Regions from separate parts of the Nonomuraea sp. NPDC002799 genome, predicted to be linked through region 2. Evidence: riboswitches for the same ligand, from Rfam matches in the RefSeq annotation. Region 2 holds a riboswitch; each other region holds the start of a gene.
What was found. A riboswitch is a leader RNA that binds a small molecule or an ion and turns the genes downstream of it on or off. The one in region 2 is predicted to bind cyclic di-AMP.
Positions count from the first base shown of each region.

Region 1: linked by a shared signal. The riboswitch ahead of ACWD0F_RS28470 (C40 family peptidase) and the one ahead of ACWD0F_RS21875 (hypothetical protein) in region 2 are both predicted to bind cyclic di-AMP.
Region 3: linked by a shared signal. The riboswitch ahead of ACWD0F_RS15860 (CHAP domain-containing protein) and the one ahead of ACWD0F_RS21875 (hypothetical protein) in region 2 are both predicted to bind cyclic di-AMP.
Region 4: linked by a shared signal. The riboswitch ahead of ACWD0F_RS04130 (NlpC/P60 family protein) and the one ahead of ACWD0F_RS21875 (hypothetical protein) in region 2 are both predicted to bind cyclic di-AMP.

Region 1 covers NZ_JBSFVA010000017.1:93,449-96,674, reverse strand. Annotated here, with positions in the region: gene serA (phosphoglycerate dehydrogenase) at 1-506, shown strand, start outside; gene ACWD0F_RS28470 (C40 family peptidase) at 1,047-1,616, opposite strand; cyclic di-AMP (ydaO/yuaA leader) riboswitch at 1,641-1,782, opposite strand; gene ACWD0F_RS28465 (3-isopropylmalate dehydrogenase) at 1,882-2,928, shown strand; gene ACWD0F_RS28460 (branched-chain amino acid aminotransferase) at 3,151-3,226, shown strand, end outside.
Region 2 covers NZ_JBSFVA010000011.1:192,584-195,809, reverse strand. Annotated here, with positions in the region: gene ACWD0F_RS21885 (MDR family MFS transporter) at 1-634, shown strand, start outside; gene ACWD0F_RS21880 (DUF5302 domain-containing protein) at 682-882, shown strand; cyclic di-AMP (ydaO/yuaA leader) riboswitch at 1,051-1,184, shown strand; gene ACWD0F_RS21875 (hypothetical protein) at 1,364-2,095, shown strand; gene ACWD0F_RS21870 (alpha/beta fold hydrolase) at 2,133-2,978, shown strand; gene ACWD0F_RS21865 (hypothetical protein) at 3,121-3,226, opposite strand, start outside.
Region 3 covers NZ_JBSFVA010000007.1:95,009-98,234, forward strand. Annotated here, with positions in the region: gene ACWD0F_RS15855 (Gfo/Idh/MocA family protein) at 1-800, shown strand, start outside; cyclic di-AMP (ydaO/yuaA leader) riboswitch at 918-1,055, shown strand; gene ACWD0F_RS15860 (CHAP domain-containing protein) at 1,068-1,766, shown strand; gene ACWD0F_RS15865 (alpha/beta fold hydrolase) at 1,838-2,665, opposite strand; partial or broken gene ACWD0F_RS15870 (LysR family transcriptional regulator) at 2,724-3,173, shown strand.
Region 4 covers NZ_JBSFVA010000002.1:50,034-53,259, reverse strand. Annotated here, with positions in the region: gene ACWD0F_RS04140 (RDD family protein) at 1-829, opposite strand, end outside; gene ACWD0F_RS04135 (amino-acid N-acetyltransferase) at 915-1,484, opposite strand; cyclic di-AMP (ydaO/yuaA leader) riboswitch at 1,762-1,911, shown strand; gene ACWD0F_RS04130 (NlpC/P60 family protein) at 2,007-2,960, shown strand; gene ACWD0F_RS04125 (LuxR C-terminal-related transcriptional regulator) at 3,063-3,226, opposite strand, start outside.

The sequences.
Region 1 (3,226 bases), on a different contig from region 2:
GGGTGCTCGAGCTGGCCGCGCTCAAGGGCGTGTTCGCCGACGTGATCGAGGAGCAGGTCACCTACGTCAACGCGCCGCTGCTCGCCAAGGACCGCGGCCTCAGCGTCGAGCTGGTGACCAGCTCGGAGAGCCCTGACTGGCGCAACGTGGTGACCGTGCGCGGCGTGCTCGCCGACGGCCGCCAGGTCTCGGTCTCCGGCACCCTGTCCGGGCCCCGCCAGATCACGAAGATCGTCGAGGTCAACGGCTACGAGATGGAGATCGAGCCGACGGCTCACCTGTGCTTCCTGACCTACGCCGACCGTCCCGGCATCGTCGGCGTGGTCGGCCGCCTCCTCGGCGAGCACGGCATCAACATCGCCTCGATGCAGGTGGCCCGTGACGTCAAGGGCGGCAAGGCGCTCATCGCGCTGACGGTCGACTCCGCGATCCCGGCCGACGTGGTCGAGCAGATCGTGGCCGAGATCGGCGCCGACAGCGGCCGTTCGGTGGACCTGGAGGACTGACCTCCCCCAGTCGCGCAGGCCGCCGTCCCCACCGGGGACGGCGGCCTTTTTCGTCTCACCATGCGAGATAGTAGGACGTCCAACGAGATGGCTGGGGTATCGTTGACGGAAATGCGCCAGGTTCTCGTACTTATTACCTGCCGCGGCGGGGCCTGTTAGGGCAGGTCGACGACCCGCCGCGGTGTGCGGCGTCGCGTCGGCCGTCAAGTCCCTTTCGTTCGGTCCGTGACCCGGACCACGAGATCAGGCCCGGTCGGGTTCGCGACCGGGATCCGACGTCCTTTGGAACGCGCCCGCGAAAAGAGATGACTCACATGTACGAGATGTATGCCTGGAACCGTGCCGAGGAGCACGAGGACGAGGCCGTCGAGGCCGTGCAGATCGCGCTGGACCGCAGGGACAACGGCGGCGCCCCCCAGGACTCCGGCCGATAGGACGCGGTCCCGGAATTCCGCCGGCGGAACGAGCCGAGCTCTGTCCACCCGGCGGAATGAGCCGGCCGCCGGGCAGCCCCGCCGTCGCGGGGCCACCCGGCGCTGGTCAGAGGGTCGCGGTCAGCATCGAGGGCGCCGGAGTGCGGCGCTGCTCGGCCCACTGTCGTACGCCCTTGGGGTCGGGGCGGACCGCGCCGACGAAGGCGGTCCTGCGCCAGGCCGACAGCCGCTCCTCCTTCACCACGTCACCGGTGTGCGGCGCGTGGACCATGAAACCGGGCTTGGAGATCATGCCCACGTGCCCGAGGCCGCTGAAGAAGACCAGGTCACCTGGCTTTAGATCGTTCCAGGTGATCTTCTTGTCGAAGGCGCCGTACTGCTCCGCGGCGGTGCGGGGCAGCTCGATCCCCGCCTTCTCATAGGCCCGGAGCATGAGCCCCGAGCAGTCGTAACCCCGTTTGCTGGTTCCGCCCCAGACGTACGGCACGCCTTGCTTGTCCATGGCGAAGTCGAGGGCGGTCTTCCAGGCGGGCTTGTCGCGTGCCTGCTGGATACGTTTGACCTGGGGGCCGGTCAGGGTCGTCGTTTCGGAGCCGTCTTTGGGGGCGGCCTTGGGGGCGGCTGCTGCCTGGGCGGGGCCGGCCAGGGCGAAGAGCCCGGCGGTGCCCGCCACCACGAGAATGGCGATGCGAGACAGTGAACTGTCCTTCCATGTGGCCGACCGGGTTAGCTGACGGGCTCGGGCCTGGAAGTAGCCCTACGGCGGGTGCCGATTCGCCCCTGGGGGGAAAGTGGGTCCCCGGCTCCACACAGCGGCTGTGTGGATTAGGCGTCTCGGACTCTAACGAAACGGTCAAAAAGGCGCAATACCTAACAAATCGGACGTCCAAAAAATGAGACGGTGTGCCCGTCAGTCGAGACGAGCCGGTAAGGTACGGCCCATGGAGTCGCGTAACATCCGCCTGGCCGTCATCCCTGGTGACGGCATCGGCACCGAGGTCGTAGCCGAAGGACTCAAGGTCCTGGAAGCCGTGGGCACGAAGATCGAGCCCACCCACTACGACCTGGGAGCCGCGCGCTATCACCGCACCGGCGAGACGCTCCCCGACGCGGTGCTCGACGAGTTGCGCGGCTACGACGCGATCCTGCTCGGCGCCGTGGGCGACCCCAGCGTGCCGCCGGGCATCCTGGAGCGCGACCTGCTCCTGCGGCTCCGGTTCGCGTTCGACCACTACGTCAACCTGCGCCCGGTCAAGCTGTTCCCCGGGGTGGAGACGCGGCTGGCCGACACCCCGGCCGAGAACATCGACATGATCGTCGTCCGTGAGGGCACCGAGGGCCTCTACGCGGGCACCGGCGGCGTCATGCGGCGCGGCACGCCGCACGAGATCGCCACTCAGGAGTCGCTCAACACCGCCTACGGCGTCGAGCGCGTGGTGCGTTACGCGTTCCAGAAGGCCCAGTCGCGGCCCCGCAAGAAGCTCACGCTCGTCCACAAGACCAACGTGCTCACCTACGCGGGCGACCTGTGGCAGCGCACGGTCAACCGGGTGGCCGAGGAGTTCCCCGAGGTCACGACCGACTACAGCCACATCGACGCGGCCACGATGTTCTTCGTGAGCCAGCCGGAGCGGTTCGACGTGATCGTCACCGACAACCTGTTCGGCGACATCATCACCGACCTCGGCGCGGCCATCGCCGGTGGCATCGGCCTGGCGGCCAGCGGCAACATCAACCCCGAGGGCACCGCGCCGAGCATGTTCGAGCCGGTGCACGGCAGCGCCCCCGACATCGCCGGGCAGGGCAAGGCCGACCCGACCGCCACCATCCTGTCGGTCGCCATGCTCCTTTCGCACCTGGGCCTGCACACCGAGGCGGCCAGGGTCGAGCAGGCGGTCGCCGACGACATCGTGGACCGGCTGGCCGGTTGGGCCGGTCGCAGCACCAGCGAGATCGGCAACGACATCACCGCGCGAGTATCCGGCTAGGACCGCCTAGCCCCCCACAGCGCCTGGCGGTCCGATGAGGACTGCCGGGCGCTTTTTCGCGTCCGCAGGTTCCAACCACCCCATCGGCCGCTTGTCATCCCATATAGCGAGACAATAGGAAGTACGAGCTGCCCTCCGCGAGGATGCTGTCCGGCATCGAAAACCGGAGAACTGGTAGTTTCGCTAGATTTCGCAGTAGTCGCAGAGAGAAGGACCGACGTCATGACCATCGCTCAGAAGCTCAGCTTCGACGTGCAGCTATCCGACCACGCTCGCACCGCGGCCGAGCGGGAGCAGG
Region 2 (3,226 bases):
GACGTCGTTCGCCTCGGCCTTCTGCATGTTCGCCGGCGTCGTGTTCCTGCCGCGCTACTTCCAGGAGTCCCTGGGCGTCAGCGCCACCGAGTCGGGGCTGCGGATCTACCCGATGACGCTGGCCATGGCGGCGGGCAGCGTGCTCATGGGCGTCCTGATGTCCAGGACGAAGGTGTACAAGCCGTGGCTGCTCGTCTCCCCGTTCCTGATGGTCGCCGGCGCGCTGCTCTGCCTGGGCCTGACCCAGCGGACCGGCCCTGTGGCGCTGGCGTTGTGGATGTTGCCGCTGGGGCTGGGGGTGGGGCCGATGCTCTCGGGGCTGACCGTGGCCGCGCAGCAGTCCGTGGCGCCGCAGTACATCGGCACCGCTTCGGCGAATCTGACCTTCTTCCGTCAGATCGGCGGCTCCGTGGCGCTGGCCGTGGGCGGCACGCTCTATTCCGCGACGGTCGCCGCCGACGCGCCGGCGCACGGCCTGGCCGCCGCGCACGCCGCCGCGGCCGCCGCGGTCATCCCGTCGCTGGGCGTCGTGGGCGCGCTGGTCGCTCTGGTCGCGCTGCTGGCGATGCCCGCCAGACGGCTGGACGCGCCCGCCACGCCACAGGCCAAGGTACCGGCCGGTTTCGCGTCATAAGCGGCTCCATGCGAAGCTGTAAAGGTCCCAACACGACGGAGGTCCTCATGGCGGAAACACCGGAGCCGGAAACCAGCGAAACTCCCGAGGACGAGATGAAGCGCAAGTTCCGCGAGGCACTTGACCGCAAGCGTGACCAGAACGCGAGCGCGGGCGCGGAGGGCAAGGGCGTCGACACATCGAAGATCCACGGGGCGCACGGTCCAGCGGCGAGTAAAAGATCGTTCAGGCGCAAGAGCGGCGGCTGAAAGCTGGAATTCAAGGGAGGCACGGCATGCCGTGTCTCCCTTTCTCTTTGCCGAGAGAGGTAGATCTTCGCCCGATTCATGACGAATAGTTTGCGTTTGTCCGGAATGCGTGATTACAGTGGTCGCCATCACACCAGCTGGTGGTGTGGCCCTCACCCAGGAGGGACCAGCCGGCTGGCGCCGAATTCCGATCATCGGGAACCGGGGACCCAAGTCTTCGGGGTGAATCCGACCATGCGTCGGTAGGGCATCTCCACGCCCGAACCCGTCAGCTAACCCGGTAGGCGTGATGGAGAGGACCTCATACATGCGAAACCGCGTCGAACCCCCAGAGCGGGCGGTGCCGGCCGCCTGCTGAGCGGCCCCCCTTCCCCCGGCTTTTCCACGCTCCGCGCGGCCACCCTCCGTCAGGCGCTCTGCCCGGCTGTGCTCGTTCCCCCGAGCGTGTTCCCCGTCCCCTCGCGAAGGACCGTGTATCTTCATGTCTGCTCGTTCTGGCCTGCGTTCCCTCGCTCTGATCGGCGCCTCCGCCATCGGCGCGCTGACCATTGCCGGCGCCCCCGCTCACGCCGATTCCGGCACTGACGAGAAGATCCTGCTCAAGGGCTCGACCACCGCCTCCTACTTCTGGGACGACTCCTCCGGCCGCGCCGGCGACACCGGCCTGCCCGCCAGCGGCAAGCCCATGCAGAAGGGCATGATCGCCAGCCCGAGCTGGCCGCTGCTCACCGAGGGCTACGTCGTCTACAAGGGCAAGAAGATGCCGTTCTTCGTCGGCGACCGCGGCCCCGGCGAGCCCTCCAGTCGTGGCGTCATGCTCGACCTCGACGCCAAGACCTTCGCCGACCTCACCGGCGGCAGGTTCAACTCCAGCACGCTCGGCGTCGACGGCGTCGGCGGCCAGGGCCACATCGACATCGACTACGTCATCACCAAGTGGGGCGCCGGCGTCGGCAAGAAGAACCACCCGGTCGCGTTCTCGACCGGCGCCTGGGCCGAGCGGGACACCAACCCGGCCACGCCGCCGAAGGTCCAGGACGACGAGGAGGCGGCCCAGGGCGGCGGCCAGGCCGTCGAGGCCCCCGCGACCGAGGCCACCGAGGCCAAGGCGCCGGGCACCGTGGGCAACACCCTGCTGGTCGGCGCGCTGGCTCTGGCCGGTGGCGGCGCCGTGCTCGGGAGCGAGCGCATCCGCACGCTCATCAAGCGCTGACTTTACGGCGCAACACCAGAATGTCATTCTGGTGTCCGTGACCACCCGCGTAGCCGCCAACGGCATCGACATCGCCTACGAGAGCTTCGGCTCGCCGCAAGGGCGTCCCCTGCTCCTGATCATGGGGCTCGGCGCGCAGCTCATCCACTGGGACGAAGAGTTCTGCGAGCTCCTGGCCGAGCAGGGACACCACGTCGTACGGTTCGACAACCGCGACACGGGCCTGTCCACCCACTTCCACGACGCCGGCGTGCCCGCCGCGGGAGCGCCTTCGGCGTACCTGCTGGACGACCTGGCCGACGACGCCGCCGGGCTCATGCACGCCCTCGGCTGGCCCGCCGCGCACCTGGTCGGCGCCTCGATGGGCGGGATGATCGCCCAGACGCTGGCCATCCGCCATCCGGAACGTGTGCTCAGCCTCACCTCGATCATGTCCACGCCCGGCCCCGCGGCCGCCCCGCCGAGCGCGGCCGCCACCGCCGTCCTGATGGCCAGGCCCGCCGCCGGTCGCGAAGCCATCCTGGCGCAGGCGCTGGAGACGTGGTCGGTCATCGGCTCGCCCGGCTACGAGCTGGATCGCGACCGGGTGACCAGGCTGGCCGGGCTGGCCTTCGACCGGTGCTTCGACCCCGCAGGCACCGCCAGGCAGCTCGCGGCCATCATGGCCTCGGGCGACCGTACGGAGCTGCTGGCCGGGGTCCGGGTGCCCACGCTGGTGCTGCACGGCGAGGGCGACCAGCTCGTCCCGGTCGAGGGCGGCCGGGCCACGGCAGCGGCCGTTCCCGGGGCGCGGCTGGTGACCTATCCGGGGATGGGGCACGACCTGCCCAGGCCGCTCTGGCCCGGCATCGCGGCCGAGATCACCAAACTGACCTCCGGCTGACCTGGCATCTCTCATAGGGCCCGTGGCCGGGCGGACACGGGCCTGACCGGGCGCTCCTGACCGGGCGCTCCTGACCGGGCGCCCCTGATCGGGCGCCCCGGCGTGGCCCGCGCTGGGCGCGCGGGCCACCTTGAGCCGGTGGTCAGACCTCCAGCTTCTCCTCGATGCTCCGGAGCTGGTGGCGGGCCAACGCCAGGTTGGCGCGCCCGCGATCGAGCGCCAGGTAGAGGAACAGCCCCTTGCCGCCA
Region 3 (3,226 bases), on a different contig from region 2:
CGGCCTACGACTCCTATGAGCGGCTGTGCGCCGACCCGGCAGTGGACGCGATCTACGTGGCCACGCCGCACGCCCAGCACCTGGCGGTCGCCGAGGCCGCCATCGCCGCGGGCAAGGCGGTGTTGTGCGAGAAGCCGCTGGCCGCGACCCTGGCCGACGCCGAGAAGATGGTACGCCTGGCGCGGGAGGCGGGCGTGTTCCTGATGGAGGCCATGTGGATGCGGTTCAACCCGCTCATCCAGCGGGTGGCGGCCGATCCGCGCTTCGGCGAGCTCCGCTCGGTGCAGGCCTCCTTCGGCTTCACCCTGCCCTACGATCCCGCGCACCGGCTGTGGGCGCCGGAACTGGGCGGCGGCGCCCTGCTCGACCTGGGGATCTACCCGTTCGGCCTGGCTCAGCTCCTCCTTGGCATGCCCGACGACCTGCGGATCACCGGGTCACTGGCGCCCAACGGGGTGGACGCGGAGGCGGGCGGCGTGCTGCTCTATCCGGGTGGCAGGAAGGCCCTGGTGGAGACCTCTTTGCTCGCGACTTACCCGAACGACGCCCGTGTCGTGGGCACCCAGATGCGGGCGGAGATCCAGGCGCCGTTCTGGGCCCCGCAGCGGATTCTCCTCACCGGGCCCTCCATGGAGCCGGAAGAGCTCGTGCTCGATCCGGCGGACAACGGATACGCCGGGGAGCTCCGCGAGGTCCGCGCGGCCACGGCCGAGGGCAGGACCGAAAGTTCGATCATGCCCCTTGACGAATCCCTTGCCATGATGGGGCTTCTGGCCGACGCTCGCGGGCAACTTGCCTAGCGGAAGCTTTATCCACTTGTAATCCTCTTGCCGCATGTATTACCTTATGAGGCATCTCGTGGCATACGTCCGGTTTGTCCGGAAATGTCCAACCATCGCATGACACATCACAGGAACGTCCTGTGACCGCTGAATCCGCCCCTGGGCGGAACCGGGGACCCATGTCCTTTGGGGTGAATCGGCACTTCGGTGCCGTAGGGCAGCTTCCACGCCCGAACCCGTCAGCTAACCCGGTAAGCGGCATGGAAGCAAGGAGTAACCCCCTCGATGGCCAAACACCGTATCCTCTCTGCCCCGAAGACCACCATCGCCCGCGCCCTCCTCGGCGCCACCATCGCCGCCTCCGCGTTCGGAGCCCACACCGCCACGGCCAGCGCCGACGCCGCCACCGGAGCCGCCGCGGCCACCGCCGCGAGGCACCCGGACACCGCCCTGGCCGCCCGCAAGGCCGCCAAGGACGAGACCACGGTCAACGTCACCGCCGCGCAGGTTCTCGACTTCGCCAGATCTCAGGTCGGCACCTCGGAGAACGCCAACGGCGGCGGCACCAAGTTCCAGGAGTGGTACGCCGGCTCGAAGCGCGCCGCCGAGACCATCGCCCGTGACGGCGGCAACCGCGCCGCCTACCTGAACGCCGCCTGGTGCTCGATGTTCGTGTCCTGGGTCGGCGAGCAGACCGGTGCCCGCCCGCAGGTCGGCTGGGACGCCTACACCGTCGCCCACGCCAAGTGGTTCAAGGCCAACCACCGCTTCGGCACCGACGCCAAGCCCGGCGCCGTCGTCTTCTTCTCCTGGAGCGGCAGCAAGGACATCGACGACATCCAGCACGTCGGGTTCGTCGTGAAGGACAACGAGAACGGCACCATCTCCACCATCGAGGGTAACACCGGCAACGGCGCCGTCGAAGAGCGGGTCCGGCCGAAGGGCCAGGTCGTCGGCTACGGCTACCCCGACTACCGCGCCTGATCGCACTTCGGTAGAAAGAGCGCGCGTCCCACCCGGGACGCGCGCTCTTCCGCGTTCACCCGGCACCGGGGTCACCGTTCCAGGAAGAAGCCGGCCAGTGCGCGGGCGACGGCGGCGGGGTCGTTCTCCATCGGGATGTGACCGGCCCGCGGGATGCGGACGAGTCTGGTGTTCGGCATCTCGGCGGCGAACCGTTCGGCGTGCCGTACCTCCTGGAAGGTGTCGTCCTCGCCCCACACCAGCAGTTTCGGCCTCTCATCGGCCTTGAGCGCGGGCACGAGGTCGAGGGTGTAGCGGCTGTCGGCCGCGCCCGCCAGCGCCATCCACGACCGGCAGACCCGCGGGTCGTTCCACGGGTCGAGATAGCCGGCCAGCTCCGCCTCCGAGGCCGGGCGGCCCAGGGCGGTCGTCACCGCCGTGCGCCGGGCGGCCAGCAGCTCCGCCACGGTCGTGGCGGCCACCACGGCCGGGTCGCGGAAGCGGGCCACGCCGGGCACCGGCCAGGAGTCGTACAGGACCGAGTTCACCAGCGCCAGCCGGCCCACGAAACCGCCGGCCAGCAGGTGCTGGGCGACGGCGCCGCCGATGTCGTGCCCGGCCACCGCCAGCGGTTCGCCGGCCCCGGAGACGGACGCGTACGCGGCGGCGAACCGCCCCACCCACTCCGCCAGCGCGGGCACGGTCGCGGTCGCCGCCGTGAGCTCCCCTGCCGAACGCCCCAGCCCCGGCAGGTCGACCGCGACGGGACGCAGACCGGCCGCCGCCAGGTCGCCGAGCACCGGCTGCCAGACCCGGCTCCAGTAGGTGCCGTGCAGCAGCAGGACCACCGGGCCCCGCTCCCCCGCCGTCAGAAAGCCGGCCTGCCGGCCGTCTACCTCGATCGTCATTCGCTTGCCCATGGCATAACGATCGGGTGCTGATCATGGCGTGGTCAAATACCAGTTAGGGTATGTCGGCATGACATTGGCGCAGCTCAGAGTGCTCGTCGCGGTCGCCGGGCACGGCGGCTTCACCGCCGCCGCCGAGCACCTCGGCATGTCGCAGCCCGCCGTCAGCCGGGCCATCGCCACCCTCGAACGCGAGCTCGGCGCGCCCCTGTTCGTGCGTCACCGAGACGGCATCGCCCTCACCGAGGCCGGCCGCCGGGCGCTCGACCGCACCCGCGAGACGTTGCGGCACTTCGACCTCATCCGCGCCGACGTCGCCTCCGCCGCCGGACAGGTCACCGGGGAGCTGCGCCTGGCCAGCCTGCCCAGCGCCACCGGGACGCTCGTCGCCCGGCTGCTGCGCGCCTTCACCGACCGCTACCCGCAGGTCCGGGTTCGCCTGTTCGAAGGCGTCGACGACGACATCCGCGCCTGGTTGCGCGCCGGGGCCGCCGAGGTGGGCGTGGTCACCCTGCCCGCGCCCGGCCTGCACACCATCCCGCTCAGCACGCACGACATGGTGGCCGTCGTTCC
Region 4 (3,226 bases), on a different contig from region 2:
GCTGCACGCCGACCGGCTTGCCGTAAGGCTGCCCGTAGCCGGGCTGACCGTAGGCCTGCTGCGGCTGCCCGTACGCCTGACCGTACTGCTGCTGGTCGCCGTACTGCTGCTGGCCGTAGCCGGGCTGGGCGTAACCGGGCTGGGACTGCTGCTGCTGCCCGTAACCCGGCTGCTGACCGTAGCCCTGCTGCTGCCCGTAGTCGGGCTGGGACTGCGGCTGCTGACCGTACTGCTGGCCGGAGGCCGGCTGCTGGCCGTAGCCCTGCTGGCCCGACTGCGGCTGCTGACCGTAGCCCGGCTGCTGCCCGTACTGCTGCTGCTGGCCGTAGTCAGGCTGCGCCTGCTGCTGGCCGTAGTCAGGCTGCTGCTGCTGACCGTACTGCTGCCCGGAGGCCGGCTGCTGGCCGTAGCCCTGCTGGCCCTGGTTGTACTGCTGCTGCTGACCGTAGTCCGGCTGGGACTGCGGCTGCTGGCCGTACTGCTGGCCATAGTCGGGCTGGGCCTGCTGTTGCTGCCCGTAGCCCTGCTGCTGGCCATATTGGGGCTGCTGCCCGTACTGGGGCTGCTGCTGGCCGTAGCCCTGCTGGGGCTGCTGGCCATAGCCCTGCTGAGGCTGCTGCCCGTACTGCTGCTGCTGGCCGTAGCCCTGCTGCTGGCCGTACTGGGGCTGCTGCCCGTAGGCGTCGTCCGTTCGGTAGCCGACCACAGTCACATCGGGGTCGGGCTCGCCGGGATGGCGGCCCGCGTTCTGCTGCCCGTATTGGGGTGTGCCAGGTGCAGAATTCTCGCCGGATTCGTCCTGTGGATACGGCGGCTGTCCGGTGCTCACCGTGTCACCTCGCTTCGAGTGCGCATGTGGCACGTGTCAGGACACATGCCTGTGCTGCCCAACGTATCGACATAGGTATCAACAATCACCTTTCCAGATGGTCAAGGTCTGCGTCACCCGATGTCAGATGGAGCAGCATGCGGGTGTTGCCCAGGGTGTTCGGCTTGACGTGCTCCAGGTCGAGGAACTCCGCCACACCCTCGTCGTACGAGGCCAGAAGTTCGGCGTAGACCTCGGGGGACACCGGGGTGCCCTGGATGGGCCGGAACCCGTGCCTCGCGAAGAAGTCGACCTCAAAAGTCAGACAGAATACACGCCGCAGACCCAGATCTTTCGCCTGCTGTATCAGAGCCGAGACGATCCGGTGGCCGACGCCCATGCCCCGGCTCTCGGGGTCCACGGCCACGGTACGGACCTCGGCGAGATCCTCCCACAACACGTGGAGCGCGCCGCAGCCGACCACCTGCCCGCCCAGATCGGCCACCCAGAACTCCTGTACGTCCTCGTACAGCGTCACCGTCGCTTTCTCGAGAAGCCGCGGGCCCGCGCCCGCATAGGTGTCGACCAGCCGCCTGACCGCCCGCACATCGGGCGTGCGGGCACGCCTGACCACCACCGCGGTCTCCGGCACTATCGATTCGGCCACCTGCTCCATGGCACTCCAGGGTACAGATGTCATTACGGCTCAGCCCTAACTCCCATCTCTCGGCCCATCCTGTTACATCTCGTCGCCAGACGAGCACAGGACCCGCACCTGGCCCAGACCTCCGGCGGAACCGCCGACAAAGAGGACATAAAGCCCCTTCCGCACAGGTGATCACGAGATCACCTTGTGACCCTTCAGTTGTGAAACCTCTACAGATCCGGCAGTTCTGGTTGAGCACGAACCCGGAGTGCATTAGTGTCCAGCGACGATGTTCCCCGCGTGTCGCGCGAGGAACACGCCCAATTCCCGCAAGGGAAGCCGGGGAACCGCCGGTGGCGCAGCCAGCGCCGCCATTGGGGTGAATCCGAGTCTCTCGGTAGGGCTGCTCCGGCCCGAACCCGTCAGCTAACCCGGTAGGCGTTCGACGAGAGGAGCTGGTTGGTGAAGCGCACGCTCAGCGGCGAGGGCAGGTCCGCGGGCAGGCATGCCCGCCCTCCGGAACGCGCGCGGCGGTCGCACCGCCTCGGTGTGGTGAGTATCACCATCGCCACGCTGCTGTTCGCCATCCCTTTCGCCCCGGCGTCCGCGGATCCGAAGCCCTCGCTGAAGGATCTCGCCAACCAGGTCGAGAAGATGCACACCGAGATCGAGACGCTGAGCGAGCAGTACAACGGCCAGCGGGAGAAGCTCAAGACCGCCAAGAAGTCCTCAGAGGCCGCACAGAAGACGCTGACGGCCAGCGAGGCCGATCTCGCCACCAAGCGTGCCAAAGCCGTCCTCCTCGCGCAGGACGCCTACATGTCGGGCGGCCTGGACCGGGCTCTGGCGTTCGCCACGACCGACGACCCCGCGCGTTTCCTCGACCGCGCCGCGACGACGTACGCGATCGAGCAGCAGCAGGGCGAGGAGGTCAACCAGGTCACCAAGGCCATGGACGCCGCCACCCGCGCCCGCGCCGGAGCCAAGGCGCGCATCGACGAGGTCCAGGGGCTCGTCACCGAACTCGAGTCCAAGCGCGACAAGATCACCAAGCTGGTCACCAAGGTCGAGAGCAACCTGTTCAGACGGGCCATCGGCGAGGCCGGCCAGCCGGGCACCCGGGCCGTCCGGGTCAACCTGCCGATCATCGGCACCGGCAAGGCCGCGCAGGCCGCGAGGTGGGCCCTCACCCAGCAGCTCAAGCCGTACGTCTGGGGCGCCGAAGGCCCGAGCTCCTTCGACTGCTCGGGCCTGGTGATGGCCGCCTACCAGCGAGTGGGCATCTCACTGCCGCACTACACCGGCGACCAGTGGACCGCGGGCCGGCACATCTCGCGCGCGGAGATGCGGCCGGGCGACCTGGTGTTCTTCTACGGCGACCTGCACCACGTCGGCATCTACATCGGTGGCGGCATGATGGTGCACGCTCCTCAGACGGGTGACGTCGTCCGCATCGCGTCCCTGGACAGGCGGCCGTTCGCCGGCGCCGTGCGCATCGCCGACTGACGGCCACCGGCACCAGGCAGGGGCCATGCGAGCCGCCGGCCCTGAGTGAGCCGGCCCCGGATGAGCCGGCCCCGAAAGGCCGGCCTTGGATGGGCCGGCGCTCTAGATGAGCTGGCGGCGCGCCGCCCACGCCACGGCCTCGATGGCGGTGGCGACACCGATACGGTCACAGATGCCCCGTAAGCGCCGGCGTACCGTGCGGCCGCTGATATCCAGACGTCTGCCCACCCGATCGACCGTCACTCCCTTGGCCAGCTCCGCCAGCA